Regions from separate parts of the Sphaerisporangium sp. NPDC049003 genome, predicted to be linked through region 2. Evidence: riboswitches for the same ligand, from Rfam matches in the RefSeq annotation. Region 2 holds a riboswitch; each other region holds the start of a gene.

Region 1 (6,453 bases), on a different contig from region 2:
GCCACGACGAGATCCCGATGACCCAGACCGACTTCCACCACGCCAAGCCGATCTACGAGGAGCTGCCCGGCTGGCAGGAGGACATCACCGAGGCGAAGTCCTTCGACGACCTGCCGAAGAACGCCCAGGACTACGTGAGGGCCCTGGAGGAGCTGAGCGGTGCGCCCATCTCCGCCATCGGCGTCGGCCCCGGCCGCACCCAGACCCTCTCCCTGCGTCCCCTGGTCTGAGGCGAGCGGGCCGTCCGGGCCGCGGACGGCCCGTCCCGTCGCTGCCGCAGGGGTCGGAGCGAGAGGCCGGCGAGGAGCGCGGCCCCCGCCTGGACGCGGTCGAGGCAGGTGAGCGATAGGGTGCGCCATTGTGCAGGTGGAGATACACGGCCACCGGGGGGCACGGGGCCTACGCCCGGAGAACACCCTCCCGGGCATGGCCTACACGCTTGAGCTCGGCGTCCACGCGATCGAGTTCGACGTCGCGCTGACCGCCGACGGGCAGCTCGTGCTCACCCATGATCTGACCGTGTCGGCCGTGACCAGCGCGGACACCGTGCCTGCGACGCCGGGGGACCCCGCGTTCCCCTACGTCGGCAAGCCCATCCGCTCCCTGTCGCTCGCCCAGTTGCGCACGCTCGACGTCGGGGTGCGCCATCCGAAGGGCGAGGCCGACCGCTTCGTCCGCACGCAGGTCCCGATCCCCGGCACGCGCATGCCCACGCTCGGCGCCGTGCTCGGGCTGGTGAGCGCGTACGGCGCCGACGGCGTGCGGCTGAACGTCGAGCTGAAGTCCGACCCGACCCGGCCCGACCTCTCGGCCGACCCCCGGCGGCTGACCGAGCTGGTCGTGGCGGAGCTCGACCGGCACGACCGGCTGGACGGCGCGGCGATCCTCAGCTTCGACTGGCGCGTCCTGCGCGTCGCCCGCGATCTCGTGGCCACGCGCTACGCCCTGGTCGAGAAGGCGACGCTCGATCCCGAATGGCTCGGCCTCCGCTACAAGGAGGACTTCGGTGGCGACATCGCCGCCGCGGCGGCCTCGATCGGGGCCACCACGCTGTCCCCCGACCGGGTGCTGGTCGGCGAGGAGCTGATGGCCCGGGCGGCGAAGGCGGGGCTTCCCGTCGCGGTGTGGACGGTCAACGACGTCGAGGAGGCGTCCCTGATGATCGACCTCGGAGTCGCGGGTATCGTCACCGACTACCCCGACCGGATGCGCGAGCTCTGGGCCCAGCGCGGCCTCCCCCTCCCCGAGCCCGCCGCCGCCCTCCGCCACGCGCCCGCCTGACACTTCTGCCCCTTTCCGGCGAGTCACAACATCAACTGGAGTGCTCGCGGGAGTATTGTGCGAAGAACTGAAGTGGCAGCATCGATCACCTGGTGTCAGGACGCCGCGTACGGGAGGTCACCAATGCACGGGGAGCCACAGATTTCGAGCTGGGCGGCCGAGCGGTTCGGGGAGCGCGCCGCGTCCGTCCGGGGGCAGCTCGCCGCGTCCCTCCTGGAGGCCGCGGGGAACGCCCAGGACGCCCAGAAGTCATCGAGAAGCGACAAACGGTACGCGTACGGCTCCACCCTGATGGCCCGCCGCTACGAGGCCCTGGTCGACGGCTTCAAGAACGACCCGGGGTTCCAGGTGGTCAGGCCGTACGGCTCGCCCCACCACCTGGTCGTGCTCAACGGCAACCTGCTCCTGCCCTTCCGCTACGCCGAGGACGACACCACGCCGATCACCGAGGCGCGGGTCAGCGACGGGCGGGTCTCCGCGCTCGTCCGCGAGCTTTTCACCCGCTTCGGCCCCACGACCACCTACCACCAGGAGGTGCTCGACCTCGCGCTCGCGAGCGACGACGAGGACGCCCAGCTCGACGAGCTGACCGCGGCGCGGCCCCTCCTCGCGCAGCTCCCCGCCGACACGCGCCTGATCCCGGTCGCCTACGCCGCGAACGCCCAGGCCAGCCTGTTGAAGCTCTACTGGGGCGAGGCCGAGCTGATCGACGACATGGGCCGGATCCACTGGCTCCACTGCGAGCAGATCCCCCTGCTCACCGCGCTGCCGTGGGTGTCGCAGGGCCTGCCGGTGGCCGAGCCCGACGTGGCCGAGCGCTTCGACCGCGGCGCCGAGCCCGACCTCACCCTCGTCCGCCGTCCCGCGGTCGAGCGCCGGAATGCGATGATCTTCCCCGTGAACAGCGAGCCCACCGACGACCAGCCGATCGCCGACGCCGATGAGCGACCGTAAGACCGACCGTGGGAGACCGACTCCGCAGGCGGTGGCCGACGGCTTCGACCAGGCGCGGCTGACCCAGGCGCGACGGCTGGCGGGCATGACCAAGAAGGACCTCGCCGAGCGGGTGGGGGTCACCCCGGCGGCCGTCGGGCAGTACGAGACGGGCATGACCCACCCCAGGCCCGACCTCATCCCGCGCCTGGCGGGCGCCCTCGGCGTCCCCCTGGCGTTCTTCCTGTCGGGCCGGCCGCACGCCAAGCTCGACGGGTCCATGGCCCACTTCCGCAGCCTGCGCTCCACCCGCGTCCACCAGCGGGCCAAGGCCGTCGCGTTCGTCGAGCAGGTCTGGGAGCTGACCCACGCGCTGGAGAAGCGCGTACGGCTGCCGCACGTCGACCTTCCGGGGTTCTCCGGCGGCGAGGTCCACTCGGGGGTGGAGCTGCCCCGCGACCCGGCCGCCGCCGCCCGCGAGCTGCGACGGCACTGGGGGCTCGGCACAGGGCCGATCTCGCATCTCGTCCGCCACATGGAGGCCCACGGCATCGTCGTGGTGCTCCCCCCGCCCGACGAGGACGCCACCACCGTCGACGCCTTCTCGACCTCGCAACTGCCCCGGCCGATCGTCGTGCTGACCGCCAACCGCTTCGACGACATCCACCGCTACCGCTTCACCGCCGCCCACGAGCTGGGCCATCTCGTCCTCCACGGCGACACCGCCGCCGGGGACGTCCAGCAGGAGCGCGAGGCCGACACGTTCGCGGCCGAGTTCCTCACCCCGCGCGACAGCATCCTGCCCGAGCTCCCCCGGCGCCTCGACCTGCGGCGGCTGGCCGAGCTCAAGCACGTGTGGGGCGTCTCGATCAGCTCACTGCTCTACCGCTGCCGCGAGGTCGGCCTGCTCTCCGATTCCTCGGCCAGCCGGGCGTACCAGCGGCTCGGCGCCCTCCGCGACCAGCCGGGCTTCGCCGGCGAGCCCATCACCGGCTACCCGGGAGAGCACCCGGTCCTCCTGCGGCAGGCCTTCGACCTGGCGTCGGCGGAGACCGACCTCACCATGGCGAGGCTCGCCACCCAGCTCGCCTGGCCGCTCCCCCGCGTAAGAGAGCTACTCGGCATCCGCGACCAACGCCCCAAATTGGTGATCGTCCCCTGATGGCGATCCCCCTGAACCGTCGCGGCAAGGGGGTGCGTTAGCCTCGACCACGACATCGCGGGAGTCCGGCGCACCGGGCTGAGAGTGCGGCCGGAGCGGCCGCAGACCGCTCGAACCTGACCGGGTCATGCCGGCGTAGGGAGTCTGTTCCGATGACGACGTTCGAGCCGGCCGTTTCGCATGCGCGCCCGTACAGCGAGGAGCTGTGGGAGGCCATCGAGCCGATCTACACCGCGATCCTGGACCATCCGTTCATCACCGGGCTGGTCGACGGCACCCTGCCGCGTGAGGCCTTCCGGCACTTCGTGGTGCAGGACTCCCACTACCTGCGGGAATACGCGCGGGCACTGGCCCTGTGCGCGGCCAAGGCGCCGACCGAGGACGACGTACGGGCCTTCGCGGGCGACGCGGTGGGAGCGATCGCGGCGGAGCAGGAGATGCACGCGGAGTTCATGGCCCAGCTCGGCGGTTCCCCGGCACAGGCCGCGGACCTACCGGTGGGCCCGACCACCCGGGCGTACACGAGCTACCTGCTGGCCACGGTGTACGGCGGGTCGTTCCTCGACGGCCTCGCGGCGGTGCTGCCGTGCTACTGGATCTACGCCCGCGTCGGCGAGGCGCTGCTGGCCAAGTCGTCTCCCGACCCTCTCTACCGGCGCTGGATCGCCACCTACGGCGACGAGGCCTTCCAGAGCGTCGTCCGCCGAGTGGTGGCCCTGACCGACCGGGCCGGGGAAGAGGCCACCCAGCGCCAGCGCCTGCGAGCCCGGGAACACTTCGTCACCACATCCCGCTACGAGTGGATGTTCTGGAACGCCGCCTGGCACCAGGAGTCCTGGCCCATCTGACAGGGACAGCGCGGGCGCCCTCCAGAAGGACGGGGCACCCTGGCAAGAAGCGCCCGGATCGGTCCGGAGGCGGCGCATCGGGTGGGCGTGGTAACCGTGCACGGGCCCGTTCTGGTAGGGGTGTGGTCAGTGGGCCGGGAGGTCGTCCAGTTCGGCGGTGAACAGCAGGGCGGGGTCGACTTCCACATCCGGGACAGCTACATCCTGAAGAGCCCTGCGGGAGCGCGGCGTCCTTCCGGTCGACTACCGCACCGGGGACGTCGCCGCGCGCGTCCGCGAGCTCGCCCCCGGCGGGGTGGACGCCGTCTTCGACCACGTCGGGGGCCGGGCGTCGTCGACTCCTGGCGCCTGCTCGCGCCCGGCGGCACGCTCGTCTCCTACGGCAGCGCCTCCACCCGGGACGACAAGGGGTCCAAGCAGTGGCCCGTGCTCAAGCTGCTCGGCCGGGTGTGGCTGTGGAACGTGCTGCCCAACGGCCGCCGCGCCTACTTCTTCAACGTCTGGGCCGGGCGGGCCCTGGCCAAGAACCGGTTCAGGTCCCGGCTGCGCGCCGACCTCACCAAGGTCTTCGCAGCACTCCAGCGCGGTGAGGTCACCGCCCAGATCGCCGCGCGGCTGCCGCTCACCCGCATCGCCGACGCTCTGCGGCTGGCCGAGTCCGGCACCGTCGCCGGAAAGATCGTGCTGACCCCGTAGCGCGCGTCCCTGCCACAGCCACCGGCCGAACGCGCTTGCCTCCCCCACCCGAAACACGAGGAACCGCCATGACCGCCACCCACACCACCACGGAGGACCGCCCGTCACACGTGGTGATCGGGCGGCCCACCGATGCCTTTCCAGGTTTCATTCCTTGGGAGGCAGGAGCCGGCGTGTCGCCTCCAGCTCCTTCTTCAGTGCCTTCACCTGCTGTTCCAGCTCCAGGATGCGGCGGATCGCGATCAGCGTCATGCCTTCCCCGGTCAGCTCCGCGACGTACTGGACACGGTTGATGTCGGCGCGCGAGTAGCGGCGCTGGCCGCCCGAGGAGCGCTGCGGGCGGACCACTTCGAACTCGTCGAGGCGGCGCAGAAAGGCCTGCTGGACGTCGAGCATGCCGGCGACCTGGCCCATGGAGTACAGCGGGGCGTGGTTGTCGTCGATGGGCAACCTGGACATGTGTGCCTCCATGGTGAACGGGCCGGCGCCCGTAGCGGCACCGGCCCATCGCTCGCGGTCACCTCACGGGCGGATCGCCCTGGTGTCGCCGCGCTGGATCTCGACCTTGCGTGGCTTGGCCTTCTCCAGCACGGGGATGCGGATCTGCAGCACCCCGTTGTGGTAGGCGGCGTCGACGCGGTCGATGTCGAGGTGCTCGGAGAGGTAGACGCGCCGGGTGAAGGTGCCCATGACGCGCTCGCGCACGAACAGCCGATCGTCCTCCGACAGCTCCTCATGGCGGCTGGCGGTGACCGTGAGCACGCCGCGGTCGACGGTGACCTCGATCGAGTCGGGGTCGATGCCGGGAAGATCGAAGCGCAGGACCACGTCGTCCTTCCTGCGGATGCCGTCGAGCGGCATGGCCCCCTGGGCGCTTCCCTCTCCCCAAGTGAGGGCGCCACGGGTGAGGCGATCAAACTGGCGCTCGACTTCCTGAACGAACGGGTCGATCGACGTCAACAGCATCTCCGGAACCTCCTCGCTTGTCGGTGTAGCAGAAATCTCTAACTACAGCTGTAGGTTACCTCTCTCTAGCGATGCATGCAACTCCTAATCGGGATTGGAGAGAAGCCGTGTCGCGTGCCCCTCCGGGGCGGGAGGGGCAGGCGGAGGTCAGCGGCAGGTGGCACCGTTGAGCTGGAAGGACGTCGGAGCCGGGTTGGCGCCCTGGTGCCGTTGAAGCCGATGGTGACTCCATCCCCGGGAGCGATCTCGCGGTTCCACGTGAAGGCCGTCCGGTCGGAGGCGGCGGCCCAGCGCAGCGCACGTAGTTGTTGAACACCTGCACCGCCTCGGGCGTGCCCGGGGCGGTCGGCAGCGTCAACGGCGGGCTGCCCGGCGCCGGTGCCTGCCGGAAGCGATGTGACTTTCAGGATTGCCGGCGGAGGGTCAGAGCCAGCTGTTGCGGCGGAAGCCTCGGTAGAGGAGGGAGCAGATGACGAGCATGACGCCGATCACGAGGGGATAGCCCCACATGGCGGACAGCTCGGGCATGTGCTTGAAGTTCATGCCGTAGATGCCGGCGATCATCGT
Region 2 (6,453 bases):
GGGCACCCGGTCGTGCACGTGCCGGTAGGCCACCGACATGGGGTTGTCGCCCTGGTAGGGCTGGCGCCCGGTCAGCAGCTCGAACAGCATCACCCCGGCGGCGTAGACGTCGCTGCGCGCGTCGGCGACCCCGGCGGTGACCTGCTCGGGCGACATGTAGGCGATCGTGCCGATCATGACGCCGGTGCGGGTCTGGTTGCCCGCCTCGATCGCCCTGGCCAGGCCGAAGTCGACGACCTTGACCCGGCCGTCGTCGGTCAGCAGGACGTTCTCGGGCTTCACGTCACGGTGCACCATGCCCGCCTGGTGGGCCGCGCCGAGCGCGGCGAGCACCGGGATCATGATCTCCAGGGCCTCGCGGGCCGGCAGGCGCTTCCTCTCGCGCAGCACGTCGCGCAGGGTGCGCCCCGGGACGTACTCCATCGAGAGGTAGACGTGATCGCCGTCGGTGCCCTGGTCGAAGACGTGCACCACGTTGGGGTGCGACAGGCTGGCCACCGACTTGGCCTCGCCGATGAACCGCCGTACGAAGTCGGGGTCCTCGGCCAGCGATCGGTGCATCACCTTCAGAGCCACCGTGCGGTCGAGCCGGATGTCCAGGGCCAGGTAGACGGCGGCCATCCCACCCCGGGCGATCCGGGACTCAACGCGATAGCGCCCGTCCAGCAGCCGCCCTACAAGGGGGTCCGCAACCGTCGTGTCCACGGGAGTGAGTTTACGGGCGGTTTGCCAGGGGGAGGGCAAGCACATCCCAAACCGATGCCGACATGTTTTCCCGTCAGGAAGGCGTTGATGGCTCTCCGCCGACCGGTTCGACGGCCGGCGAGGACGCCTCAGCGTACCGGCGCCGGGGTATCCGGCCCGCCAGGCGCGCCCTACGACCCGCCGTGACGGCGTCGCGCATAGCCCCCGCCATCAGGCCGGGCCTGCGGGCCCGCGTCACCGCGCTGGCGAGCAGGACCGCGTCGCATCCGAGCTCCATCGCCAGGGCCGCGTCGCTCGCCGTGCCGATGCCGGCGTCCAGGATGACAGGGACGCCCGCCGCCTCCACGATGAGCTCGATGTTGTGCGGGTTGCGGATCCCGAGCCCCGAGCCGATCGGCGCGCCGAGGGGCATCACGGCCGCGCACCCCGCCTGCTCCAGCCGCCGCGCGAGCGCCGGGTCGTCCCCGATGTAGGGCAGCACCACGAATCCGTCGGCCACCAGCCTCTCGGCGGCGTCGAAGGTCTCGATCGGGTCCGGCAGCAGGGTGCGCTCGTCGCTGATCACCTCCAGCTTCACCCAGTCGGTGCCGAGCGCCTCGCGGGCCAGGCGCGCGGTCAGCACCGCCTCGCCGGCCGTGAAGCAGCCGGCGGTGTTGGGCAGCACCCTCACGCCCCGGTCGCGCAGGACGTCGAGCACCGACCCCCGCGAAGCCGGGTCCAGGCGCCGCATCGCCACCGTGGTGATCTCGGTGCCGGACGCGGCCAGCGCCTGGTCCAGCACCTCAAGGGACGGGGCGCCGCCCGTTCCCATGATCAGGCGCGAGCGGAACTTCTCGCCGCCGAGGACCAGCGCGTCGTCCATGGGGTCCGCGTCGACGGTGACGGGGCCCTCACGCCGCTCGCCGGTCGCAAGGACGGGGCTCGTGTCTCGCCGGTCAGCCACCCTGCACCGCCGTGAGCACCTCGACGCGGTCGTTCTCGCCGAGCGGGGTCGACTGCCACGCGCCCCGCCGCACGACCTCGTCGTTCAGGGCGACCGCGACCCCGGCGACGGCCGAGGTCAGCGTCTGGACGGCCTGGGCGACGGTGGTGCCGGGGGGCAGGTCGTGGGGGGAGCCGTTGATGGTCACTCTCATCGCGCTTCCGGGGCGGGAGACCCCGGCCGGCGGCCGGGGGAGGAGCCCCGTTCCTCCTTCGTCCATCGGTGAGGGCCGGTGATGTCCTTGTGCCGCGCCCCGCCGAAACGCAGGGGCGAGCAGATCGCCGCGAAGGCCGGGCCGGGCCGTCCGGCCGGATCGTGGCCGGGAGGGAGCCCCCCTTCGTGGCCGGGGCCGGCGTCCGGGGCCGGCTCCCCGGCGTCCGGAGCCAGTTCCCCGGCGACGAGGTCGGCGGTCAGGGGACAGAGCAGGACGCCGCCGCGGTGGTGGCCGGTGGCCAGCACGAGCCCCGGGAGCGTGGTCCGCCCGATGACCGGGAGGTTGTCGGGGGTCCCCGGGCGCAGGCCGGCGGACAGGCCGGTCACCTCCAGCTCGGTGACGCCCGGTACGAGCTCGCGCGCGTCGCGCAGCAGCTCCCACAGGGCTCCGGCGGTCACGCGGGTGTCGAACCCCATCTCCTCCTGGGTGGCCCCGAGCACGATCTCCCCGTCGCCGCGCGGCACCATGTACGCGCTGGACCCGTGGACCACCCCGCGCACACAGCGGCCGAGGAACCCCGGAGCGCCGCGCAGCCGCATGATCTGGCCCTTGACGGGGCGCACCGGCGGGAGGACCTCCGGAGGCAGGCCGTCCAGGGATCCCGACCAGGCTCCGGCGGCCAGCACCACCTGGTCCGCGGCGATCGCCCCGCCGCCCGCCAGCCGTACCCCGCGCACCGCGTCGCCCTCGACGGCGAAGCCAGTGACGCGGTCGGCGACCATGCCCACCCCCCGGCGCGAGAGCGCGGCGAGCAGCGCGGCCGTCACCCGGCGCGGATCCACCCAGGCGTCCCCCGGAGCGAGGACGCCGCCGCGGACCGAGGGGGCGAGCATCGGCTCGGCGCGGCGGCACTCGCGCCCCGTCAGGCGTTCCACGGGGAGCGAGAGCTTCTCCATGAAGCCGGCCAGTTCGCCGAGCGCCGCGAGGTCGTCGGCGCCGAAGGCGACGTCCAGGGTGCCGTCGGTGCGGTAGTCGACGTCCATCCCGGACTCGCCGGCCAGCTCGGCGGCGAAGCCGGGCCAGCGGGCCAGGGACGCGAGGCCGAGCCGGAGCAGGGGCTCCTCGGTGTAGGTGACCTCGCTCACCGGGGCGAGCATCCCCGCCGCCGCGTGTGAGGCGCCCGAGCCGGGCGCCGGGTCCACCACGGTCACCGCGTGCCCGCGCTGGGCGGCGCGCCAGGCGACCGACAGGCCGATCACACCCCCGCCCACGACGACCACGTCCGCGTGCGTGTCCACCAAAGGTCCCGCTCCCTTCGCCGGCATGATCCGGATCAGGTTTCTGGCGGTCGAGGGCCGTGAGCCCTCCTCTCAGCCCGGTCTCGCCGGACTCCCGCGCGTGCTGACGACACCAGCCTATTCCTGCCTCCGTACGACTTGCGCACCTGCTTGAGTGTTCTCATTACTGCCTGTGCGCGATAGTGAGCCAATTCGTTACCAAATCGCCGTTGGCGAGTTACCCGGCTGGCCGCTTAGGGTCAGGATGTGAATCATGTCGTGGTGGTCGGAGCCGGACTGGCCGGCGTGCGGAGTGTCGAGGCGCTGCGGGCGCGCGGGTACCGAGGACGCGTCACTCTGGTCGGAGATGAGAACCATCGCCCCTACGATCGTCCCCCCTTGTCGAAGGCCGTGCTGCTCGGCGACCTGGATTCCACGGTCGTCGACTCCGACCTCGGCGCCCTCGACGTCGACCTGCGCACCAGCGTGTCGGCCAAGGGCCTGCGCCACGGCGCGCTGGAGACCACGGAAGGCGAGCTGGAGTACGACGGCCTGATCATCGCCACCGGCGCCTCGCCCATCAGGCTGCGCGGCGAGGGCGCCCAGCACGTGCTCCGCACCATCGACGACGCGCTCGCCCTGCGGGAACTGCTGGTCCCCGGCGCCCGCGTGGTGGTCGTCGGCGCGGGCTGGATCGGCGCCGAGGTCGCCACGGCGGCGCGCCGCGCCGGATGCGAGGTGACCGTCGTCGAGGCCGCCCAGTCACCGCTGGCCGTCGCCCTCGGCACCGAGGTGGGCGGGCGCACCGTGCCCTGGTACGCCGAGGCGGGCATCGACCTCAGGCTCGGCACGATGGTCGGCTCGGTCGACCCGGGCGGCCTGACCATGATGGACGGCTCGTGGATCCCCGCCGACGTGGTGGTGACCGGCGTCGGCGTGCGGCCCACCGTCGGGTGGCTCGCGGGCTCCGGCGTGGAGATCGACAACGGCGTCGTGGTCGACGAGCACCTGCGCACCTCGATGGAGGGCGTGGTGGCGGTCGGCGACTGCGCGAACTGGTGGTCACGGCGCTTCGGCCGCCGCATGCGCGTCGAGCACTGGGACACCGCGCTGAACGCGCCCGAGACGGCCGTGGCCACGCTGCTGGGCGAGACCGCCGTCTACGACCCGGTCCCCTACTTCTGGTCCGAGCAGTTCGGCCGCATGCTGCAGTACGCCGGCCACCACGACGGCGCCCGGCTGGTGCTGCGCGGCGATCCCGCCACCGACCGCAAGTGGGCGGCGTGCTGGCTGACCGACGACCACCGGATGGCCGCTATTCTTACCGTCGACCGTCCCCGTGACCTGGTGCAGGGCCGCCGTATCGTCGAGGGCGGGCAAAGGCTCGATGTGGATCGCGCGATGGACCCCTCGGTACCCTTGCGTGACTGCTTGTGACCCCCTGTGGGGTGTTTGAGAAGAGGCACGACGTGGTAGTTGTGGTTCCGTGACGCTTTCTGTTGCGCAGATCGACCGGGAAACCGACCAGTTGGTGGGAGAGTGGCTCCCCCTCACGGAAGTGGGCAGGCGGCTCGGGCTGAGTGCCGGGCGTGCCAAGCAGCTTCTCAAGGACAAAAGGCTCATCGGAGTCCGGCGGGGCGGATCCGAGCCGGAGGTCCCCGCGGCCTTCATCGCCGGAGACGACGTGGTGAAGGGCCTCCCAGGGACGCTGACGGTCCTGTCCGACGCGGGCTACGACGACGTCGAGGCCCTGCGGTGGCTGTTCACCGCCGACGACTCCCTGCCGGGGGCCCCGATCGACGCGATCGTCGCGGGCCGCCACACCGAGGTGAAGAGGCGTGCCCAGGCGCTCGGTTTCTGACGCCAGGCTCTACCTCTGCACCGACGGGCGCCGCCGCCAGGGCGATCTAGACCGGTTCCTCGACGCCGTCCTCGCGGGCGGTGTGGACATCGTCCAGTTGCGCGAGAAGGGCCTGGAGGCCCGCGAGGAGCTCGCGCTCCTTGAGGTGTTCCGCGCGGCCTGCGACAGGCACGGGACCCTGCTCGCGGTCAACGACAGGGCCGACATCGCCTACGCGGCGCGTCCCGACGTGCTCCACCTCGGGCAGGACGACCTTCCCGTGGCCGTGGCGCGCGAGCTGCTCGGGCCGGACATCCTGATCGGGCGGTCCACCCACAGCGACGCGGAGGCGTCCGCGGCGGCGGCCGAGGAAGGCGTCGACTACTTCTGCTGCGGGCCGATCTGGCCGACGCCGACCAAGCCCGGGCGTTTCGCGCCGGGGCCCGGCCTGCTGAAGCACGCGGCGGCGCTGGACACCGACCGGCCGTGGTTCGGCATCGGCGGCATCGACCTCTCCACGCTCGACGAGGTGATGTCGTACGGCGTGACGCGCGTCGTGGTCGTACGGGCCATCACCGAGGCCGACGACCCGGGCGCGGCGGCCGCCGAGTTCGCCCGCCGCCTCGCGGCGGGCTGACACCCCGGCTCACGGCGCCCTCGCGCCGCACCGACCCGAGCTTCGCGCTGCTGACCTGGGCCTTGCGTTACGGACCTGGGCCTTGCGTTACGGACCTGGGCCTTGCGTTACGGACCTGGGCCTTGCGGTGCTGACCCCGGCCTTGCGGTGCCGTACGGCCCGTCGTGGGCTCAGCTCCGGCGCGAGGTGGCGGCCACCGCCAGCTCGGCGAGGGCGTCGCGGGCCTCGCCGGTGATCGGCGCGCGCTCCAGCGAGCTCAGCGCGTCGTCCAGGTAGCGCTTGATCGTCTCCTCGCTCGCCGTCAGCGCCCCGGTCTCCTCGATGATCTCGCGAAGCCGCTCGACGCCGGCCGCGTCCAGGCCGGAGTCTCCGAGCAGCCGCCGCACGTCGGCGGCCTGCCCGTCGGACGCGGCCGAGAGCGTGCGGGCGATCAGCATGGTGCGCTTGCCCTCGCGCAGGTCGTCGCCCGCCGGTTTGCCGGTCTCCGCCGGGTCGCCGAACACGCCGAGGACGTCGTCGCGGAGCTGGAAGGCGATGCCGACCTTCTGGCCGTACTCCACGCACAGCCGGTCGAGCCACGGCTCCTGACCGCGCGCGGCGAGCAGCAGGCCGAGGCGCAGTGGCTGCTCCACGGAGTACTTGCCGCTCTTGTGGAGGGCGACCCTCAGCGCGCTGTCGAAGGTGTTGTCCCCGTGCGCCTGCTCCAGCAGGTCGAGGTACTGCCCGCACATCAGCTCCGTGCGCATGAGGTCGTGTACCGGCTCTGCCGCGGCGAGCGCCTCGGCCGGCAGGCCGCTCGTACGCCACATCTCGCTCGACCAGACCAGCAGCAGGCTGCCCAGGAGCACCGCCGCCCCC
Region 3 (6,453 bases), on a different contig from region 2:
GCGCAACGTGGAGACGAACGCGCGCCTGGAGGCCTCGGGGGTGAAGGTCATCCGTATTGCGGGCAGCGAACTAGGAAGCGGCCGGGGCGGCCCGCGCTGTATGTCCTGCCCTATCAGCAGGGAACGTCTAACCACACTCGCGTAGGGCGCCCATTTCGGGTGTTCTGACTTGCGAATTAAGGACAGCGACCGGGGCATGGAGGACCGCCCACACCGTGGTCACGTCACCGTCATGGCGTACGCCCCAGCGCACGGCGAGGAACTCGACGATTCCGAGCCCCCGCCCGCCGAGCGAGGAGAGGGTCGGCCGTCCCGCGCGGGGCTCCGTGGCCGCTCCTCCGTCGCTCACCGTGACCTCGAGATGTTCGTCCGCCCAGTCCCAGGTGGCCATGATCTGGCCCGATGGCAGCGGGTGGGCATGACGCAACGCATTGCTCAGCAGTTCGCTCACCACAAGAACGGCGTCTTCCACCGCGGCGGCGAACACTCCCCATGCCTCAAGATCGGCGCTGAGACGCTGGCGTGCGACGGCGACGCTGGTCGGCGCATACGGCAACAGCACGACGCCCTCACTTCCCCGTTCTCCTGCATTTCCCCCTGAGGAAAACACATCCCAGTACGACCGAAATGCCCCGTTCGATGGTTCTGGAAACCGTGCGGCGATCATTGCTTGTGCAGATTCGACACTAGATGAGTCCAGCCGTGACCTGCCCGTTACCGGTTCGGTGTGTCGGATCCGATATAGGCCGGTGCGGTGCCCAGGATGAATCTCATTCGGGTGCCCCCGCCGAGCCGCGAATGGGCGGTCACCTCGCCGCCCTGGGCGCGCGCGAGGCTGCGTGCGATGTAAAGCCCGAGCCCCACGCCGCCGAACCTGCGGCGGTCGCCGCTGTCGGCCTGGACGAACCGTTCGAAGACGCGCTCGTGGTCGTCGGGCGCGATGCCCACGCCCTCGTCGTCCACCACGAGGACGACGCGATCGCCCTCGGCCCACGCGAGCACGCGGATCAGCCCGCCGTCCGGCGAGTACTTGAAGGCGTTCTCCAGGAGCTGGGCGAGCAGGATGTCGGTGGCCAGCGCGTCGCCGTCGACCAGGGGAAGGTCGCGGGGGATGTCCACCTCCACGCGATGCCGGTCGGACAGGACGGGCATCCCCAGCGTGGCCGCGCGCACCCGTTCGCCCAGGTCGAAGCTCTCCACCCGGACCTTCAGCTCCTCGGCCCCGGCCCGCGCGCCGAGCAGCAGGTGGTCCATGAGCTGCCCCAGCGCCCGGGCCCGCTCCGCGATGGTCCGCACGGCGGAGCGGCGCTCGACGTCCGACAGCTTGTCCCAGCGCGCGTCGAGCGTGCTGGCGAACCCCTGGACCACGGTGATGGGCGTGCGCAGTTCGTGGCTGGTGGTGGCGAGGAACAGGTCCTTGGCCTCCTCCAGCTCCTTGGCGCGCGTGACGTCACGGAAGTCGACCACGATCTCGGCGGTGTCGTTGATCTCCGCGCTGACCACGTCCAGCCAGCGACCGCACGGAAGCTGGGTGGTGAGCTTCTCCCCCGGCGCGGGCAGCGGGAACGGCGGCCGGTCGCCGATCACGTCGTCGGCCCGCACCCCGGTCAGCTCCTCGGCCGCCGGGTTCCACTGGCGGACGTACCCCATGCCGTCGAGCACCGCGATGCCGTCCGCGCTGGCGTCGACGACCGCCCGCTCGTGAGCCCGCTGCCGCACGGCCTCCTGGTACGCCATCGCGTTGGCGAGCGCGATGCCGGCGTGCCCGGCCAGCAGCTCAAGCAGCTCAAGCTCGACGTGGCCGGCCTTGCGCTCGGCGAACAGCGCGTACAGCGCCCCGTACGGCCGGCCGCCGACCGCCGCGACGCCGAGCGCGATGGTGTGCAGGCCGGGCAGCTGCGACCAGATCAGATCGTCGAGCACGGCCTGGTCGCCGGTCTCCAGCAGGACGGTCTTCCCGGTCCGCAGCAGCTTGCCCACCAGGCTCGTCCGCAGGTCGGCGGTCGCGCCCCGGAGCCTGTCGGGCAGCCCGTGCGCGCTGACCAGCCGCAGGCGGTCGTCCTCGATCAGAACGAACCCGCCCGCGTCGGCCCCGGTCAACTCGGTGAGGCTTCCCGCGATGCGGTCGAGGACGGATGACAGCTCCAGCTCGGCGTTGATGTCGCCCACCACGTCGGTGAGCCGCCGGACGAGCCTCGCCCTGCGGGCGCCCCGGTCGCGGGCCGCCGAGTCGTTCTCCAGGGAGTGGTAGACGCTCACGTAGCCGAGCAGCGCGCCGGCCTCCGAGCGCAGCGCGCTCAGGTCCACGCCCACGTCGACGAGCGAGCCGTCGCTGCGCAGGCGCTTGGTGCGCAACGAGACGGGCCCTCCCGTGCGGACCCGTTCCAGCACGGCGTTGTGCTCCACCACCAGCTCGTCGGGGACGAGCGGTGCCCTGCGCCCGGTCATGTCGCCCGCGGTCCAGCCGAACAGGCGCTCGGCGGCGGGGTTCCACAACAGGACGGAAAGGTCACGATCGAGGGCTACGACGGCATTCGGGGAACTCGCGAGGACAGCACGGGCAATGCCGTCATCGGCGTTCTCTACCCTGTCGTCACTCATGACCCCCATCGTGCCCGTTTTTGCCCCCGCGTCTTGGCACTTTTGATGTACGAATAGTCGCATTCGTCGGGACTGTACCCTCTCGGGGTCTTCTACGGCGCGCGGCGCGTGGCCGTCGCGGCCGGTGGGACCCTCCGCTCCTATACGCTGCCTGGTAGCGGGACCGGGAGGGGTGCGGCCATGTCGACAGGGGATCTCGAAGCCCTCGTGCGGGTGACCGCTCCCGGCTATGTGGGCGAGACCCCACCCGACGTCGCTTTCGGGATGACCGACACCCCCGTCGGGCGGCTGGCGCTCGCCGTCACCGTGCGCGGCGTGGTCGCGTGCAGCTACGAGAACGAGCACGTCGTCTTCGCGCGCATCACCCGCGAGATCGGCTCGTTCATCGGGCCCGACCCGCGGCGCCTCGATCCGATACGCCGTGAGCTCGACGCGTACTTCTCCGGCAGGCTCAGGGCCTTCACCCTTCCCGTCGACCTCCGGCTGGCCACGCCGTTCGCGCGTACCGTGCTCCAGATGACGATGGCCGTGCCCTACGGAAGCGTCACGACATTTCCCGAAATCGCCGAGCGCATCGGGCGGCCCCAGGCGCTACGCGCGATAGGCAACGCGCTGACCGCCAACCCGGTCTGCGTCATCGTCCCGTGTCACCGGGCGATCGAGTCGCAGGGGCATCCCGGAGGCTACGCCGGAGGCCTCGCCGCCAAGCAGTTCCTCCTCCGCCTCGAAGACCCCGCCCGCTGAACGCCTGCCCGAGCAGCGTCGCCAGCGCGGCGACGACGAACGCGGCGAGCGCGGCGTTCATCCAGACCTGCCGCTCGAAGCCGATCGCGCCTCGGAGCGCCGTCCAGACCGAGTCCCACCACGCCACCGTCGGCGTCGCCGTGACCAGCCAGTACGCCACGAAACCGAGCACCCACGGCACGACCATCCCCCACCGCGAGGGCGCCCCCGCCGAGGTGTCCCACCTGGCGGCCCCGCCGAGCAGGAAGTAGTCGACCACGAGGACGGCGAACATCGGGACGAAGACCGCGCCGATGACGCCGAGGAACGCCCCGTAGGATTTCACGTCGGCGAAGAGCGCGATGACGGTGGTGAGCACGCCGACGACGATCGAGAAGACGCGCCGGTCCACCCTAGGCAGGAGGTTCTGCAGGGACATCGCCGTGGAGTAGACGTTGGCGAACGACTGGTCGGCCTCGCGCAGCACCAGGATTCCGAAGAACAGCCCCCCGAGGGGCACCGCGACGAAGGCGTCCCACACCCGGTCGGGGTCGTTCCCGACCAGGGCCAGCGCGAGGACGCCGATGACCAGGCACGCGACCTGGGCGATCGTGTAGCCGCTGACCACCCCCGCGAAGGCCGCCCGCCCGGACCGCGAGTGCCGCGCGTAGTCGGCCGCCACCGGCACCCAGGAGACCGAGAGCGCGATCACGTAGTCGACGGCCGGGGCGAAGGCGTTCCAGTTCCCGCCTCCGAGGGTGGGTGCCTCGCGCAGCAGCGCCACCGCGAGCCACACCATCGCGACGACCACCCCCGCCGTCACGAACCGCCGGAGCAGGCGGATCGCCCCCAGCGGCCTGATCGTCAGGGCGATGGTCAGCAGCCCCGCCGCCACCACCCACACCCAGTACGGCACCGCGTCACCGAAGATCGCACGCGCCCCGGTGGCGATCACCCACAGCTCGAAGGCCCCCCAGCCGAGCATCTGCACGACGTTCAGGACCGTCGGGACGTACGAAAGCCTGGCCCCGAACAAGCCCCGCAGCAGCACCATCGCCGGCGCGCCTGTGCGCGCGCCCGGCACCGCCGCGAGGCCGACCATCACGGTGCCGATCAGGCTTCCGGCCACGGCCGCGAGGACGGCCGCGCCGAGGCTCAGCGGGACGTCGCCCAGCGGGTTGATCAGGTAGAGGGCCCCCGAGAAGCCGAGGAGGCTCACTCCGAGGTTGGCCCAGAAGGCGCCCTGGTCGAGCAGGCCCAGCGTCTTCGGGGGGGCCTCGTCGAGTGTCAGGGGGACCTCGCCGACGGCGGACGTCATCGCACGCTCCCTACGCCGGCATTACCCGGACAGGTTCATGCGGTCGGCGGCGCGCCCAGTGTCACTGGGAACCGCCCTCTCAGCCCGGTTGCGCCCGAGCTCCCGCGGTATGGATTTTGACCGAATTATTACACTCCGCCGCTAGGCGACGAAGGGCTGCCCCCCGTTTTCGGCCACCATCGGACGGCCGGCCGCGGCCCACGACTGCATGCCGCCACCGACGTTGATCGCCTCTCGGCCCACGTGGTTGAGCCACGCCGCGGCCCTCGCGGACCTGCCTCCGACCCGGCAGACGACGTAGACCGGCACGCCGGCCGGGACCTCGTCGACCCTCTGCTGCAGCGCGCCGAGCGGGATGTGGACGGCCGCCGGAGCGTGCCCCGCCAGCCACTCGTCGGGCTCGCGCACGTCGAGCAGGAAGACATCGTCGGGTACGGCCTTGGCCTCGATCTCAGGGACGTTCATGCCGTTCATTGTCCCCGCTCTGCGAGCTTTCCGTCCGCTAACGGAGGGTTGTCATTACTGACCGAGCGTTGATTTCTCCCCGAGAAGGCCCCGGTGGGCTATTTGAGAAGGCGGGACAGCCTGCGGTCGGCTAGCGGCTTCCCGCCGGTCTGGCACGTCGGGCAGTACTGCAGGGAGGAGTCGGCGAACGACACCTCCCTGATCGTGTCCCCGCACACCTCGCACTGCTGCCCGGCACGCCCGTGGACCCGCAGACCCGACTTCTTCTCGGTCTTGAGATCCTTCGCGGCGATGCCGCGAGAGCGCTCGACGGCCGCCCGCAGCGTGCTGACGATCGACTCGTGCAGGCCCGCCACCGCGTCGTCGGTCAGCGACCCCGCGATCTTGAACGGGGACATCTTGGCCACGTGCAGCACCTCGTCGGAGTAGGCGTTGCCGATGCCGGCGATCACCTTCTGGTCGCGCAGGAGCCCCTTGATGCGGGTGCGGCTGCCGCCGAGGATGCCCTTGAGCACGTCCACGGTGAACTCGGGCGCGAGCGGATCGGGGCCGAGGCTCGCGATGCCGGGAACCTCGCCGGGGTCGCGGACGACGTAGACCGCGAGCCGCTTCTGGGTGCCCGCCTCGGTGAGCTCGAATCCGGGCTGCCTGCCGTCGTCGCCGGGCGCGAACCGCACGCGGGCCGCGAGGGGGCCCTTGCCGGGACGTACGGGCTTGGCCCCGGAGAAGTCGTCGCGCCAGCGGAGCCAGCCGCCACGGGCGAGGTGGGTGATGAAATGGAGCCCGTCGCAGTCGAGGTCGAGGAACTTGCCGTGACGGGCGACACTCGTCACCGTCAGCCCTGCCAGCGAGGTCACCGGCGGGTCCACGGTCTTCAGCGCCTGGAAGGCCACCACGTCGACGGCGGCGACCGGGCGGCCGACGGCCCGTTCGCGCAGGAACTCGGCGAGCGACTCCACCTCGGGAAGCTCGGGCATGCCATCACACTAACCGCTCGCGAGGACCCGCGACGCGCGCCTGAGCTGTACCCACAGCGCGCGTCGCGCCTGCTCCTCGCCCCGGCGCGCGCCTGCTCCTCGGCTCGGCGCGCGTCCGCCCCCTCGGCTCGGCGCGCGTGTCGCGCCTACTTGGTGAGGACGTCCTCCGGCACCGGCTTGTCCTCGGCCAGGGCCTTGAAGAGCCGCAGAGCGCGCTCGGTGTCCCACTTCACGACGGAGGCGCCGTTGATCGTGGGCAGCGAGCCCACGGGCACGGCGGTGGCGATCGGATCGCCGCTCATCGCGAGCCCCAGCGACAGCATGTCGAAGGCTCCCGTGCCCGGGTCGACCGCCACCGAGTCGGTCGCG

The links. Region 2 has a riboswitch for thiamine pyrophosphate ahead of thiO (glycine oxidase ThiO). Riboswitches for the same ligand answer to the same signal wherever they lie in the genome.
Region 1: it holds a riboswitch for thiamine pyrophosphate, as region 2 does, so the genes downstream of both, tenA (thiaminase II) here and thiO (glycine oxidase ThiO) in region 2, are expected to answer to the same signal.
Region 3: it holds a riboswitch for thiamine pyrophosphate, as region 2 does, so the genes downstream of both, ACGFIV_RS12350 (cytosine permease) here and thiO (glycine oxidase ThiO) in region 2, are expected to answer to the same signal.

The regions. Positions count from the first base shown of each region.
Region 1 is NZ_JBICTU010000001.1:267,756-274,208, forward strand. It holds gene ACGFIV_RS01410 (adenylosuccinate synthase) at 1-230, shown strand, start outside; gene ACGFIV_RS01415 (glycerophosphodiester phosphodiesterase family protein) at 367-1,281, shown strand; gene ACGFIV_RS01420 (hypothetical protein) at 1,405-2,235, shown strand; gene ACGFIV_RS01425 (XRE family transcriptional regulator) at 2,222-3,376, shown strand; TPP riboswitch at 3,424-3,536, shown strand; gene tenA (thiaminase II) at 3,529-4,224, shown strand; gene ACGFIV_RS01435 (zinc-binding dehydrogenase) at 4,354-4,920, shown strand; gene ACGFIV_RS01440 (MerR family transcriptional regulator) at 5,068-5,379, opposite strand; gene ACGFIV_RS01445 (Hsp20/alpha crystallin family protein) at 5,443-5,886, opposite strand; gene corA (magnesium/cobalt transporter CorA) at 6,310-6,453, opposite strand, start outside.
Region 2 is NZ_JBICTU010000010.1:106,261-112,713, reverse strand. It holds gene pknB (Stk1 family PASTA domain-containing Ser/Thr kinase) at 1-705, opposite strand, end outside; gene ACGFIV_RS13435 (thiazole synthase) at 779-1,567, opposite strand; gene thiS (sulfur carrier protein ThiS) at 1,641-1,841, opposite strand; gene thiO (glycine oxidase ThiO) at 1,838-3,139, opposite strand; TPP riboswitch at 3,135-3,247, opposite strand; gene ACGFIV_RS13420 (FAD-dependent oxidoreductase) at 3,386-4,555, shown strand; gene ACGFIV_RS13415 (Rv2175c family DNA-binding protein) at 4,605-4,979, shown strand; gene thiE (thiamine phosphate synthase) at 4,957-5,595, shown strand; gene ACGFIV_RS13405 (polyprenyl synthetase family protein) at 5,766-6,453, opposite strand, start outside.
Region 3 is NZ_JBICTU010000009.1:128,684-135,136, reverse strand. It holds gene ACGFIV_RS12370 (arginine deiminase) at 1-145, shown strand, start outside; gene ACGFIV_RS12365 (ATP-binding protein) at 128-562, opposite strand; gene ACGFIV_RS12360 (PAS domain S-box protein) at 715-2,601, opposite strand; gene ACGFIV_RS12355 (methylated-DNA--[protein]-cysteine S-methyltransferase) at 2,782-3,345, shown strand; gene ACGFIV_RS12350 (cytosine permease) at 3,236-4,642, opposite strand; TPP riboswitch at 4,633-4,759, opposite strand; gene ACGFIV_RS12345 (rhodanese-like domain-containing protein) at 4,784-5,116, opposite strand; gene ACGFIV_RS12340 (DNA-formamidopyrimidine glycosylase family protein) at 5,206-6,084, opposite strand; gene ACGFIV_RS12335 (LCP family protein) at 6,231-6,453, opposite strand, start outside.